DNA from 2 places in the Paenibacillus sp. FSL R5-0636 genome. Region 2 is predicted to be linked to the other one. Evidence: riboswitches for the same ligand, from Rfam matches in the RefSeq annotation. Region 2 holds a riboswitch; the other holds the start of a gene.
The links. A riboswitch is a leader RNA that binds a small molecule or an ion and turns the genes downstream of it on or off. The one in region 2 is predicted to bind glycine.
Positions count from the first base shown of each region.

Region 1: linked by a shared signal. The riboswitch ahead of gcvT (glycine cleavage system aminomethyltransferase GcvT) and the one ahead of MKX34_RS31700 (amino acid permease) in region 2 are both predicted to bind glycine.

Region 1 covers NZ_CP150232.1:6,510,734-6,517,090, reverse strand. Annotated here, with positions in the region: gene gcvPA (aminomethyl-transferring glycine dehydrogenase subunit GcvPA) at 1-1,092, opposite strand, end outside; gene gcvT (glycine cleavage system aminomethyltransferase GcvT) at 1,199-2,311, opposite strand; glycine riboswitch at 2,503-2,601, opposite strand; gene gcvH (glycine cleavage system protein GcvH) at 2,880-3,272, shown strand; gene MKX34_RS29825 (flagellar motor protein MotB) at 3,702-4,532, opposite strand; gene MKX34_RS29820 (flagellar motor protein) at 4,529-5,311, opposite strand; gene uvrB (excinuclease ABC subunit UvrB) at 5,491-6,357, shown strand, end outside.
Region 2 covers NZ_CP150232.1:6,949,648-6,956,004, reverse strand. Annotated here, with positions in the region: gene MKX34_RS31715 (DHA2 family efflux MFS transporter permease subunit) at 1-203, opposite strand, end outside; gene MKX34_RS31710 (TetR-like C-terminal domain-containing protein) at 370-924, shown strand; gene MKX34_RS31705 (DNA alkylation repair protein) at 995-1,702, shown strand; glycine riboswitch at 1,947-2,029, shown strand; gene MKX34_RS31700 (amino acid permease) at 2,177-3,559, shown strand; gene MKX34_RS31695 (HAMP domain-containing sensor histidine kinase) at 3,935-5,098, shown strand; gene MKX34_RS31690 (DUF5643 domain-containing protein) at 5,204-6,109, opposite strand; gene MKX34_RS31685 (DUF4179 domain-containing protein) at 6,133-6,357, opposite strand, start outside.

The sequences.
Region 1 (6,357 bases), 440 kb from region 2:
GTAATGGCTTTTGCGAATATTTAGCTCGCCTACTTCACGCATGCCTTCTTTGCCCATAACGGACAAGTAGACGGATGCGCAGAGAGCCAGCAGCGCCTGATTGGAGCAGATATTCGATGTCGCTTTTTCACGACGAATATGCTGCTCACGCGCTTGAAGTGTAAGAACGAAGCCACGTTTACCGTTACGGTCTACCGTTTGGCCAACGATCCGGCCTGGCATGCGGCGCATCAGGTGATCAGCTACGGCAAAGAATCCGCAAGTTGGACCCCCGAGAGAAGCTGGAATACCAAGTGGCTGAGCATCACCCACTACGATGTCGGCTCCAAGTTTGCCCGGAGTTTCAAGTACACCTAGAGCTATTGGGTTCGCGCTGACTACAAGAAGACCTTTAACCGCGTGAATCAGCGGCTCAACCGAGCGAAGATCCTCGATGCTGCCGAAGAAGTTAGGCGATTGAATAAGCACTGCGGCAGTATCTCCATCGATAGCTTCAGCGAGTTTAGCTTGATCGGTAACACCGTCTTTATAGTCAATCTCCACCACCTCCAGACCCCAAGCATTAGCCGAAGTACATAGCACTTGGCGAGCCTCAGGATGAACGGTACGGGAGACGATTAATTTTTTGCGTTTGGTAGCACCAGCCGCGAGAACCGCTGCTTCGGATAAAGCTGTAGCGCCATCATACATACTGGCATTGGCAACTTTCATACCGGTTAGTTCGCAAATGTAGGATTGGAATTCGAAGATCGCTTGCAGCTCACCTTGGCTGATCTCCGGTTGATAAGGAGTGTAGGCAGTGTAGAATTCAGAACGGGAAATGACATGGTTGATGACCACAGGGATGTGATGATCGTATAATCCGGCGCCGAGGAAGCTGGCGTGAGAATCAAAGTCGGCATTTTGGTCAGCCAAACCTTTCATGTGGCGCAGCAGGGCGTATTCATCGAGTGGTTCAGACATCGGCATAGTGCCTTGGTAACGTACCGCTTCAGGAATATCGGAGAACAGCTCATCTATAGACTGAATCCCGACGGCCTCCATCATCTCTACGCGGTCCTGTTCTGTCATGGGCAGATAACGGTGCTTCATTAAGGTTTCACTCCTTGGCTTTTTTAAAATATAAGAAAGTACAATTTTCACGCTATACTTTATCCTTCTATTTCTCGCTTAAAAGCTCACCGTCCTTATATGGACGCTAAAGGCGTTTATACTTGTAAAAAGGGGCCTTGATCACTACAGCCTTAAGCTGCTTGCCGCGTATCTCTACGTAAACCTCTGTGCCTATTTCACTGTAAGCAGCATCAATCAAAGCCAACCCCAGGTTCCGTTTCAGCGTAGGGGACTGTGTTCCGGTTGTGACCTCACCAATCTTAACCCCATCTGCCCAAACAGGATAATGGGAGCGTGGAATGCCTCGATCAATCATTTCTAGGCCGACAAGGCGACGGGGAATCCCAGCTTCTTTTTGCTGTATTAGTGCATCGCGTCCGATAAAGTCTATTTTGTCCAGCTTCACGAAGAACTGTACTCCTGCTTCAAGCGGGGTGATGTCAGCGGATAGCTCCTGACCGTACAGTGGTAATTTTGCCTCAAAACGCAGGGTATCCCGTGCACCCAGTCCAGCAGGTGTTAATCCGTGAGGCGCGCCTGCAGCAAGCAGTCCGTTCCATAACGTTTCTGCACCTTCCAGCGAAGCGTAGATCTCGAAGCCATCTTCACCGGTATAACCCGTACGGGAGATAAGTACCTCTACACCGCAAACGGTGGCGCGTTCGATGAAATGGAAAGGCTTGAGTGTTGAAATAGGAGCATCAGTAACTTCCGCGAGAATGGTCTCTGCCAGAGGACCCTGCAAGGCGAGCAAAAGCGTCTCGTCAGAGACATTAGTGAGCGTGACTTCGCCGAATTCAGAGGTCAAATGCTCTTGCAGCCACTGGAAGTCTTTGTCGATGTTGGAGGCATTAACGACGAGCATATAATGCCCTTCGCTTAGGCGATACACGAGTAGATCGTCGACAACTCCGCCATTTGGATAACAGAGCAGTGTATATTGTGCCGCACCATCCGTGAGACGGCTGACATCATTGGTTGTCATTTTTTGCAAAAAGGCTTCTGCACCGCTCCCAATCACCATGAATTCACCCATATGCGAGACATCGAACAGCCCAGCCTGCTGGCGAACGGCTTCATGCTCTTTTACGATACCTGTAAACTGTACTGGCAGCTCCCAGCCACCGAAGTCAATGCATCTGGATTCCGCATAAGCGGAATAGAGATCATAAAAAGGTGTTCTTCTCAAAGCATCCATGTCGTCACTCCCCTTGATCTGATCTGATTACATACGAAAAAAGGACAGGCAGAAGCAATCATGCATAAATGCACAAATCGCTTTCTGCTCTGTCCTTTGTACCTGAGAGTTACCCTGCCGTAACTAGCTTGCAGGTTTCCCCGTTGGTGATCTGACGCATCTAGCCTTGCGTCTGATGCTCTCCAGAGATACGTCCGACAAAGGTCCTTTTGCCTGAGAGATTCACCCCTGTTAGGGCTTACTCCTTCGGCGCCGTCTTCAAGTGAGACAGTCTCTCCCTATGCCATCATCCGCAACTATATTTATTTCAAATATAAGAAAGTATATGGTTCACATTATACATTATCCTTATATTTCTCCGAGAAACGGTTATTGTCTATAAAAAGACGACAACGTCGTTTCTTCTTGTATGTCTCCATTAAACGGGTATAGTCGGGCGCTGTCAACAAGAAAACGTCGAAAAAATGACAAATTTAAATTTCCTGTTAGTAATATTGACATTGTGAGCCGGGATAACTTAGGCTATAACTAAATTTAGAACTCCAAATTGGAAATGAGGCGGCTTGAAATGAGTGAAGTATTAGACAACCTTCTTTACAGCGAAGAGCATGAATGGGCACAGCAAGTAGAAGGACGAGTAGTACGTGTTGGGATTACGGACCATGCTCAGCATTTATTAGGCGACATCGTATTTGTTGAGTTTCCTGAGGTAGGATCAACCATTTCGGCCGGTGACAGCGTAGGCAGTATCGAATCCGTTAAGACGGTATCGGAATTGTATTCGCCCGTCTCTGGGACGGTTACCAAGGTGAATGATGGATTAGAAGCTAGTCCGGAGCTTATCAATGATCAGCCATATGGCGGGGGTTGGATTTTTGAGATTGAAGTTGATGGAGAATATGCTGATGCTGTAAAAGGTCTGTTAGATGCAGCCGGTTATAGCGCGTTAGTTGCTGAATAATTGGAAATTGGGGACGGGAAATAGTCTGATCAAGTGTGATGTTTTTAGCAGCAAGTTTCTGTGATTTGGGGACTTGCTGTTTGTGTTTCTTATGTAGATTGTGCGAGTATTCGTAAACTCAATCGAATGGTTTGAGGGTCTAGTGGAGTATGGAATTAGGGAAAACCTCCCTCATTTTAGACGATTATAGCGTGAGAGTTAGGATTTTAGGGAATTCCTCCCTAATTATCTCGGTAAAACCACTATATCAGACTAAAAAGAGTAATAATCAGGGAGAAATTCCCTCATTCCGCGATTGGATACGATATTAGGTGAAAAATCAGGGAGGTTTTCCCGAATTAAATTAGGTGAAACCCCATTATTGGTCAATGTGGCAATTGAAATGGCCTTAGCCGCCGAACTTAGCTCTGAGCACAAACAACTATATTTTTATTCCACCTCTTGAAGCTGTCGAAGGACAATGATCTCTACGCGTCGATTTTTCTGTTTGCCTGCTACCGTAGTATTATCTGCTGTTGGTCGGGTATCGGCATAACCTGCATATTGAAAAGTGTCCGGGTTCAGTCCTTCATTATCTAAGAAAAAGCGCAGCACAGAAAGCGCACGAGCACCCGATAGCTCCCAATTGTCGTTATAACGTGAAGCTGATGACACTGGTGTATTATCCGTATGTCCTTCAATGCTGATCGTTGCCCCGATATCTTTGAATAAGCCAGACAACTGCTGAAGAGCAGGAAGGGCTGGTGACTTCACATCTGCTTTACCCACATCAAAAAGAAAACGGTCGCTGAGCGTGATTTCTATGCCCTGCGGTTTGTCGGCTACAAATATTTGTTCACCGAGATTATTCTCCTCCACATAGTGGGTGATCACACCCATTAACTCAGCAAGCTTCGCCTCTTGTTCTCGAAAAGCCAACTCCCGTGCTGAAGGTGTTTCATTCTCCGTTTGTTTATCAGAACCGTCATTTGGTTTTGCAGTTGCGTTCGCATTCCCATCTGTACTCTCTGGTTTGTTGTCAGGGGTCTTTCCAGCATCTAAAATACCATCTCCGCCTTCAAGAACAGTGCTGCTCGACTTGAAAGTCTGGGATAAAGAGCCGGTTACGATATTGTATTTGTCAGTGTCCAGGCTGCTCATCGCATACAATATAACGAAAAATATAAGTAAAAGCGTAATTAGATCTGCGTAAGTAATCATCCAACGATCACGGCTTTCTCGATTCTCTACCCGCCGTTTGCGCCGGTCTCTTTGTCTCATATAAAACCTCTTGCTTCTGCACGGTCATCTGTGGTGGTATCTGAAATGAAGGAGTTCAGTTTTTTACGCACCAGCAGCGGATGATCCCCGTTTTGTAGAGAAAGAATGCCTACTAGCAGCATCTCCATGCTATGCAGCTCACTTTGGCTGCGGGATTTGATTTTGGAAGCAATGGGTAAAAATATTAGATTAGCGATGGCTACTCCGTACAGTGTTGCAGTGAACGCTACTGCGATAGAGGTACCTAGATTTGATGGGTCTGTAAGGTTGCCCAGTACCCTAATGAGTCCCATAACTGTACCGATGATCCCCATCGTTGGAGCATATCCGCCAGCGGCTTCAAAAATCTTGGCGTAGCTTTCATGCTTCAATTCTTTCGCATCCATTTCCAATTCCAAAATCTGTCTTACCTGCTCAGGGTCAGTGCCATCGACGATAAGCAACAGTCCTTCGCGCGTAAAGGAATCGGGATGTGCTTCCGCTTGTTTTTCGAGCATTAAAACGCCGCCGCGGCGGGCCACTGTGGCCATTGCGATAAGCTCTTCTGCCTTCTCTTCATCACGTTCAGGATTGCGGCCAAAAGCCATGCGCAGAGCGGTGGGAATGGAGCGTAGCTTAGCTGCCGGGAAGCTGATCATTACGGCGGCAATCGTACCTCCAAATACAATCAAAGCTGCATTAAGCTGCAGCAGTCCGGAAAGGCTTCCGCCTTCCCAGAGGTAGCCGCCGATTAGCGCAGCCAGTCCGGCCACTAGGCCGATTATTGCGGTAATATCCATGCTTCAAGCTCCTAACATTTCTGTGTATTATGGTTTGCATCGATCTAAGCAACACTGTATAATGAACGGGAACACATATTCTTATCTTCCATATTTTTTACTATCGTATGGAGAGAGAAGATTCAGACAACAATTATAATATATTAATCTAGTTTAGACGATAGAGGGGAGACGGGCAAATGAGTGATATTGTCGTCAGTACGAAGACTTTTGAATTGGAGTCCGAGTATACACCCCAGGGCGATCAGCCTCATGCCATAGATGAATTACTACAAGGCATCCGGCAGGGTAAGAAGCACCAGACGCTGCTGGGAGCGACAGGTACAGGGAAGACCTTTACTGTCGCGCAAGTTATTTCCAAATTAAATCGCCCCACGCTGGTTATTGCGCATAACAAGACACTGGCTGCCCAGCTGGCAAGTGAGTTTAAGGAGTTTTTCCCGAATAATTCGGTAGACTATTTCGTCAGCTACTACGACTATTACCAACCAGAGGCGTACATTCCCTCCTCCGATACTTATATTGAGAAAGATTCCAGTATTAACGAAGAGATTGATAAACTTCGCCACTCCGCGACAAGCTCCTTGTTCGAACGGCGTGACGTTATTATTGTAGCGAGTGTGTCTTGTATTTACGGTCTCGGTTCACCAATGGAATACGGAAGCTTGCTGTTGTCCTTGCGGGTTGGGATGGAGAAGCCGCGCAATGAGATTCTGAGCAGACTGGTGGATATTCAATACCAGCGCAATGATATCAATTTTGTACGCGGAACATTCCGTGTACGTGGTGATGTGGTTGAAATCTTCCCGGCATCTCAGGGTGAACATGCGATTCGCGTTGAATTGTTTGGCGATGAGATTGAGCGGATCACTGAAATTGATGTTTTAACGGGTGAATTGATCGGTGAACGCGACCATGTCGCCATTTTTCCGGCTTCTCACTTTGTTACCAAGGAAGAAACGATGCGTGTAGCAATAGTCAATATTGAACGGGAGCTGGAAGAGCGGCTGACCGTGCTTCGTGACGCAGGCAAGCTCCTGGAAGCG
Region 2 (6,357 bases):
GCCGTAATCGGAATCAAAATCCCGTTGATCAGCATAAATCCTGTTGAAATCCATTGTACGGTTGTTGCTGTGACATCAAAAACATCCATCAAACTACTTAAGGCGACATTTAAAAGCGTCTGATTGAGTGTGGATAAGAAACAACCAAAGATTAAGATGGTTAATAAGATCCCTTTATTTATGTTCTTAGTGTCTTCTTGCATGTTGCAGTCCTCTCTTCATTGCTTTTTCGACATAGTGTCAATAAAATAAATCATATCAGGATTTAAAAAGTATTCCTATTTGCAATTTTATTGAAAATGTCGACTAATCGACAGAATAGGCAAATTAGTTGATGAAAGGCCATTTAAACGATAATAGAGGGATGAAATGACTGAACATAAAAGAGTTGACCCACGAGCCATTCGCTCAAAAAAGATGTTGAAAAACGCTGTTTTTTCATTATTGTCCGACAATGTGGAGATTTCGCAATTGACCGTCCAAAAAATCGCCAACCGCGCGGAACTAAATCGCGCAACGTTTTATTTGCATTATGAGGATATTAACGATTTATTGCGCCAGATCGTACATGAAATCTTCGATGACCTATCCATGAAGGTTGAACCGCTATTACAAATGAAGAGCAACAACGAACAGGAGCAGCTGATCACCTTTTTAAATTATTTTTTTGAATACCGGAAAGTTTTTGCTGTATTGATTGAGCATAAAGGCTTCAAAAACCACTTGACCAACCTGTTAAAAAATACTGTCGAAAAACGAAGAAACGCGAGGAACATTGACTCTACTAAGGAGGTAGTCTCCGTTGATATTATTGCAGCCTCACTACTGGGGATTATTATGTGGTGGATTAAGGATGGCAACCAATATAGCGCTGAATACATAGCGGGGCAAATTACCTTGATGTATAAAAGAAGATATTTATAAGGGCTTTTATGATATATTCAAGTAAAGTTTGAGTCCCTAGCCAATATTCATAAAAAAGGAAGTGCGAACAATGGATTTAGAAACGGTCATGCAAGAGCTTGAAGCTCTCGGCAAGGAACGCACCAAGAAAATATATCTATCCAATGGCGCGCACGAACCGCTTTTTGGTGTGGCCACAGGCCAGATGAAGCCTATCTTCAGAAAAATAAAACATAATCAACCCTTGGCCGAGCAGCTTTATGCTACGGGAAATTACGACGCTATGTATTTTGCCGGGGTGATCGCGGAGCCTAAAGCAATGTCAGAGTCGGATTTTGAGCGGTGGATTGCTGGGGCTTATTTCTATATGCTATCGGACTTTGTGGTGGCAGTAACGTTGGCGGAGACGGATATTGCGCAAGAGGTTTCTGATAAATGGATTGCAAGTGATATAGAGTTGAAAATGTCGGCGGGCTGGAACTGTTACTGCTGGCTGCTCGGAAATCGCCCGGACAGTGAATTTTCCGCAGAAAAATTGGCCGCTATGTTGGAGCTTGCTAAAAATACGATTCATGATGCCCCTGAACGAACGAAATACGCAATGAACAATTTCATCTACACTGTGGGCGTATCCTATCTGCCGCTTCATGATAAAGCGGTTGAGATTGCAAAGGAAGTTGGCCCGGTGGAAGTCCATACCGGTAGTACAAAAAGCAAGATTTTGAATGCTTCAATTAATATTCAAAAGGCAGTTGATAAATCGCAGCTGGGCTTCAAACGAAAACATGTAAGGTGTTAGTCAGTCATGGAGTGCTAAGGAGAGCGTATTGAAGGTTGTGCCTGCAGACAGAAGAATTGGCGGCTTGGCTGACAAGCCCTTAATTGTGTGCAATAAAAGTTAATGGAACAATAATAAAGCGGTAATTAATGTTATTGACAAAATATTTGACAATGATTAGTATTGAAAAATATTAAAAATGAAGTTAGCGACATAAAAATTAAATAATTCGCAAGCTATGATTGCTATGGATCACACTATAGCAGGAGCAGCTTCTGGAGAGACCGTGGGGGAATCCCCCGGCGCCGAAGGGTTCACAATCTCAGGCAAAAGGACAGAAGAGTACTAGATAATTCATTTGTTATTCTGATCATCGTCAGAATAAATAAATGTATTTTATTTATTATTCTTATACCTAAGAGATTGGAGCGTATCCAATCTCTTTTTTGTTATCATTTTCACTTGTTATTTTTTTCACATAAGGGGGAGTTCGAAATGGCAGCACAAGAATTAAAGAGAGATTTAGAGAATCGACATGTTCAGCTCATTGCGATTGGTGGAACCATCGGTACCGGATTATTTTTAGGATCTGGAAAAGCTATACAGCTGGCAGGACCATCGATCATTTTTGCTTATTTAATCGTGGGTATCGCTATTTTCTTTGTGATGAGGGCATTGGGAGAACTTCTGTTGTCAAAAGCAGGTTATCAATCTTTTACAGACATTGCCGAAGACTATCTTGGACCGCGGGCGGCGTTTGTAACTGGATGGACCTATTGGTTTTGCTGGATCATGACGGCTATGGCCGATATTATAGCTGTTGGGGTCTATGTACAATATTGGTTTGATATCCCGCAATGGATACCCGCAGTCATTTGTTTAATTATTTTATTAGGACTCAATTTATTAACTGTAAAAAGCTTTGGCGAATTGGAATTTTGGTTTGCTTTAATTAAGGTAATCACTATTCTCGCGTTAATTGCCATAGGGGTAGTTTTACTGGTGATTGGATTCAAAACAACTACCGGAACGGTTGCGCTCAGTAATATTTGGGCACATGGGGGAGTATTTCCAAACGGGATTTCCGGGTTCTTACTTTCATTTCAAATGGTTGTGTTTGCTTTTGTGGGTGTGGAATTGGTGGGGGTATCAGCAGCGGAAACATCCAATCCAGAAAAAACTATCCCATCGGCGATTAATAAAATACCTTTGCGAATTCTATTTTTCTACGTGGGTGCTATTATTGCCTTATTATGCATCAACGCTTGGACAGAACTAAACCCGGCAGAAAGTCCTTTTGTTAAAACATTTAGTTTAGTGGGGATTCCGATTGCCGCGGGGGTTATTAATTTCGTTGTATTAACTTCAGCTGCTTCCGCTTGTAACAGCGGGATGTTCTCAACAAGCCGGATTCTATACAATCTAAGCAGAAATGACCAGGCTCCAGCCAACTTTGCAAAGCTTAATAAAAATCATGTGCCAAGTAATGCTTTATTCATATCCACGCTTGTCTTATCTGTAGGGGCTTTGTTGAGTAAGCTGATTCCGGAGACGGCCTTTGGCATCGTGACAACGATTAGTGCCATTTGTTTCATCTGGGTTTGGGGCGTCGTTCTAATTTGCCATTTGCGATATAAAAAGACGAAGCCGGAATTGCAGGCCAAATCAAAATTCAAGGCACCGTTCACACCTTTTGTGAATTATGTTGTTCTAGCCTTGTTTGCAATCATACTCATAATTATGCTGTTTGCTGATGAAACTCGTCCGGCATTATTGTTGACGCCTTTATGGTTTATTTTATTATTTGTTTTGTATTCGATAAATAGAAGAAAGAGGGAAAGAGATAATAAAATAATCAGGACCGAAACACCTCTCTAGTTTATGAGGAAAGCTTTAACCGGCGCAGAAGCCGTGGTTATATTCAACCGCGACTGGGCAGGGAGCCCTTGCCGGTTTCAAGCGTTCCTACATGGACGTTTGCTTAAAGAATATGCAAAGTTAAACAGAAAACCGGAAGATACTGTTAAAATGGTATCTCCCGGTTTTTTAATTTTTTACAAACTATAATATCATCGAGTTTACAGTTTTTTTCAGTTATTGTTTATTACTATTTCAACTGATATAATTCTTATTTCGACAATAAGTTTACAAGTAAGATAACTATCGTAATGGTAAAATCAATTTAAAAGTGGTGAATTCATGAGAGAGTTCTACAGTCGGGTGAATCGAAAAACCTATTACATATTAATGTTAATGATCATCGTTCTTATGATGTTTGGATTGATACTATCTACCCTAGAGTTAGATGGGATTGATTTTGGTTATATCATTCATTTTTTATGTGTGGCGTTTCTAACGGTTTGTTTATGGATTTACCCTAAGCATGAGACACATACTTTTAGAAAGATTATCATTCTATTTGGATTTGCGTATTTTTATACGCTATTCTTTTTATATCCTCAAACATGGACTACCTATATCCTCATTTGTCTTATTCCTGCACTGTCTATTCTATTTTTTGATTTAAAATTGTTCTATTTTTCCTTCATTATAAATGGGGTACTAATGGTAATTACATTTGGCTATATCCTCTTGATTGATAGAGGGGATTTATATACATATTTACATTATGATATGCTAGGCAATTTCATTAATATAATAGCGGTTCAAGTGTTATTATTTTTCATTTTTCAAATATCATTTAAACGGATGAAAAAACAGCAGCTTTATTATGAACAATTACAGCAATCTGAGCGTTTAAAGATGGTTGGACAATTAACAGCTGCCGTTGCGCACGAAATTAGAAATCCAGTGACAGTGGTTAGAGGTTTTTTGCAGTTTTTTGATGAGGATCCTTCATTTGATGATCCTATGAAAAGAAAATTTAAATTAATGATTGATGAATTAAACACAGTAGAACAGATTATCTCGCAATTTCTAACCCTTTCAAAGCCAAATGGAGAGCAAAAATTAGAAAAAGTAGATGTGAAGGATGTACTTGAAAGTGTTACAGGATTGCTCCATTCCTACGCAATGTTATCTGATAATCAAATCGTTACCTACGTAGAAGAAGATTGCATGATTTCTATTAATAAAATTGAATTTAAGCAGCTGCTTATTAATATAATAAAAAATGCTTTAGAGGCTTCGGAAGTTGGTAAATCTGTCTCTATTATGGCGAATAGGAACAATAATTTTATTGAGATAACAATCATCGATGAAGGAAGCGGGATGTCAGAAGCAGAGGTTAAGTCGCTAGGCACTCCTTTTTATTCATTAAAAAGTAATGGAACAGGTTTAGGATTAATGATTTGCTTTAATATCGTAGAAAAATACGGCGGGGAAATTTATTATAGTAGCTCTGAAGGTAAGGGGACAACAGCTACTATCCGCTTTTTAGCTATAAATGATCAGTAATACGGAACCTTCTTTCAATTGAACAAAGGGGATTACCTCAAGCCTTCGGCGGAGAGGTAATCCCCTTTTCCTAGATATATATGTTTATGTTTGCTGCGTTAACGATTATTTTAGAGGGATTTTGATCTCCAGTTGCTTGTTATAATTTTTAACTACATTGCCTTTGGCATCTAATTTATAAGCCCCGGTGTTGCCTTTTTCAAATACGGCTTGATAAGGTCTGATAACTAGATATTCAGCGGCTGAGCGAGGTGCTTCGAACAATAAATCTTCAGAAACCGTATTTTGAGTTGCTGCAATAGAATCTCTTGCAATAGATTCTAATTTATTGCCCAGATTATCATAAATGTCATATCCTAAAGCCTGGCCTTGGGTGGCAACCCCTTTAACCGCTAAAGCGATACGCACAGAAGTCTCTCCCGCAGCAACACGGGTGGTTTTGATTTCAAATTGGTTGTCTTTCTTTATAGCAGGTAGCTGAATATTACGCACTAATCCTGCTTGCTTGAGGGAAAATTTAAGTACATACGGGTTTTCGATTCCGTTAAGCTTCACATAGATACTCAATTCAGAGGAAGCCAGGCTTGCCTTTTGTTGCTCGGTTAGCCATCCGGTCTGCAATACAACAACCGCCTTGTTGGCATCTCCGTCACTGATCCAGCGTGGTGTTTTTAAATCGATGCCTCCTGGTTGAGCGAGCTTGGCGTCTATTCCCACAATAGTACCTTCTGCAAGATAGGGTTCGCCTTTATCATTTAAGGTTACTCCTGCGAGCATTCCTGAAAATAGCGATCCCTCACGGCTCAGGTCGATCTTAATATAATTACCGTCAAACTGTGCACTGCCCTTTAAAGTAAGCTGATCGTGTGAATCGGCCACTTTTGTTGTATTCAGGGAAGCTTCAACAGCGGGTTGAGCACTGGATGCTTGGGTTAAAGCTGGCATTCCCAACGCTCCTAGGCATACAGCAGCACTTAAAATTACAGACATCTTCTTAGTCGTTTTTTTCATGATATTATCAAGCTCCTTAATTTTTATTTAACTAGCACGTTTATCTCTAGACCGTCAATATAATGCTTCACTGGGTTTCCAGAACTGTCTGTTTTAAATGCTCCATTCTTACTTTGTGGGTTCTCAAACTCATAAAGATAGCCACGGATTGTGAGCATATTAGGGTGTTTCTCAAATGGCTCAGTAAGCAAATCGACATTAAGTGACCTATTGGAAGTCGAGAGGACTTTCTGCGAAATATCTTTCAG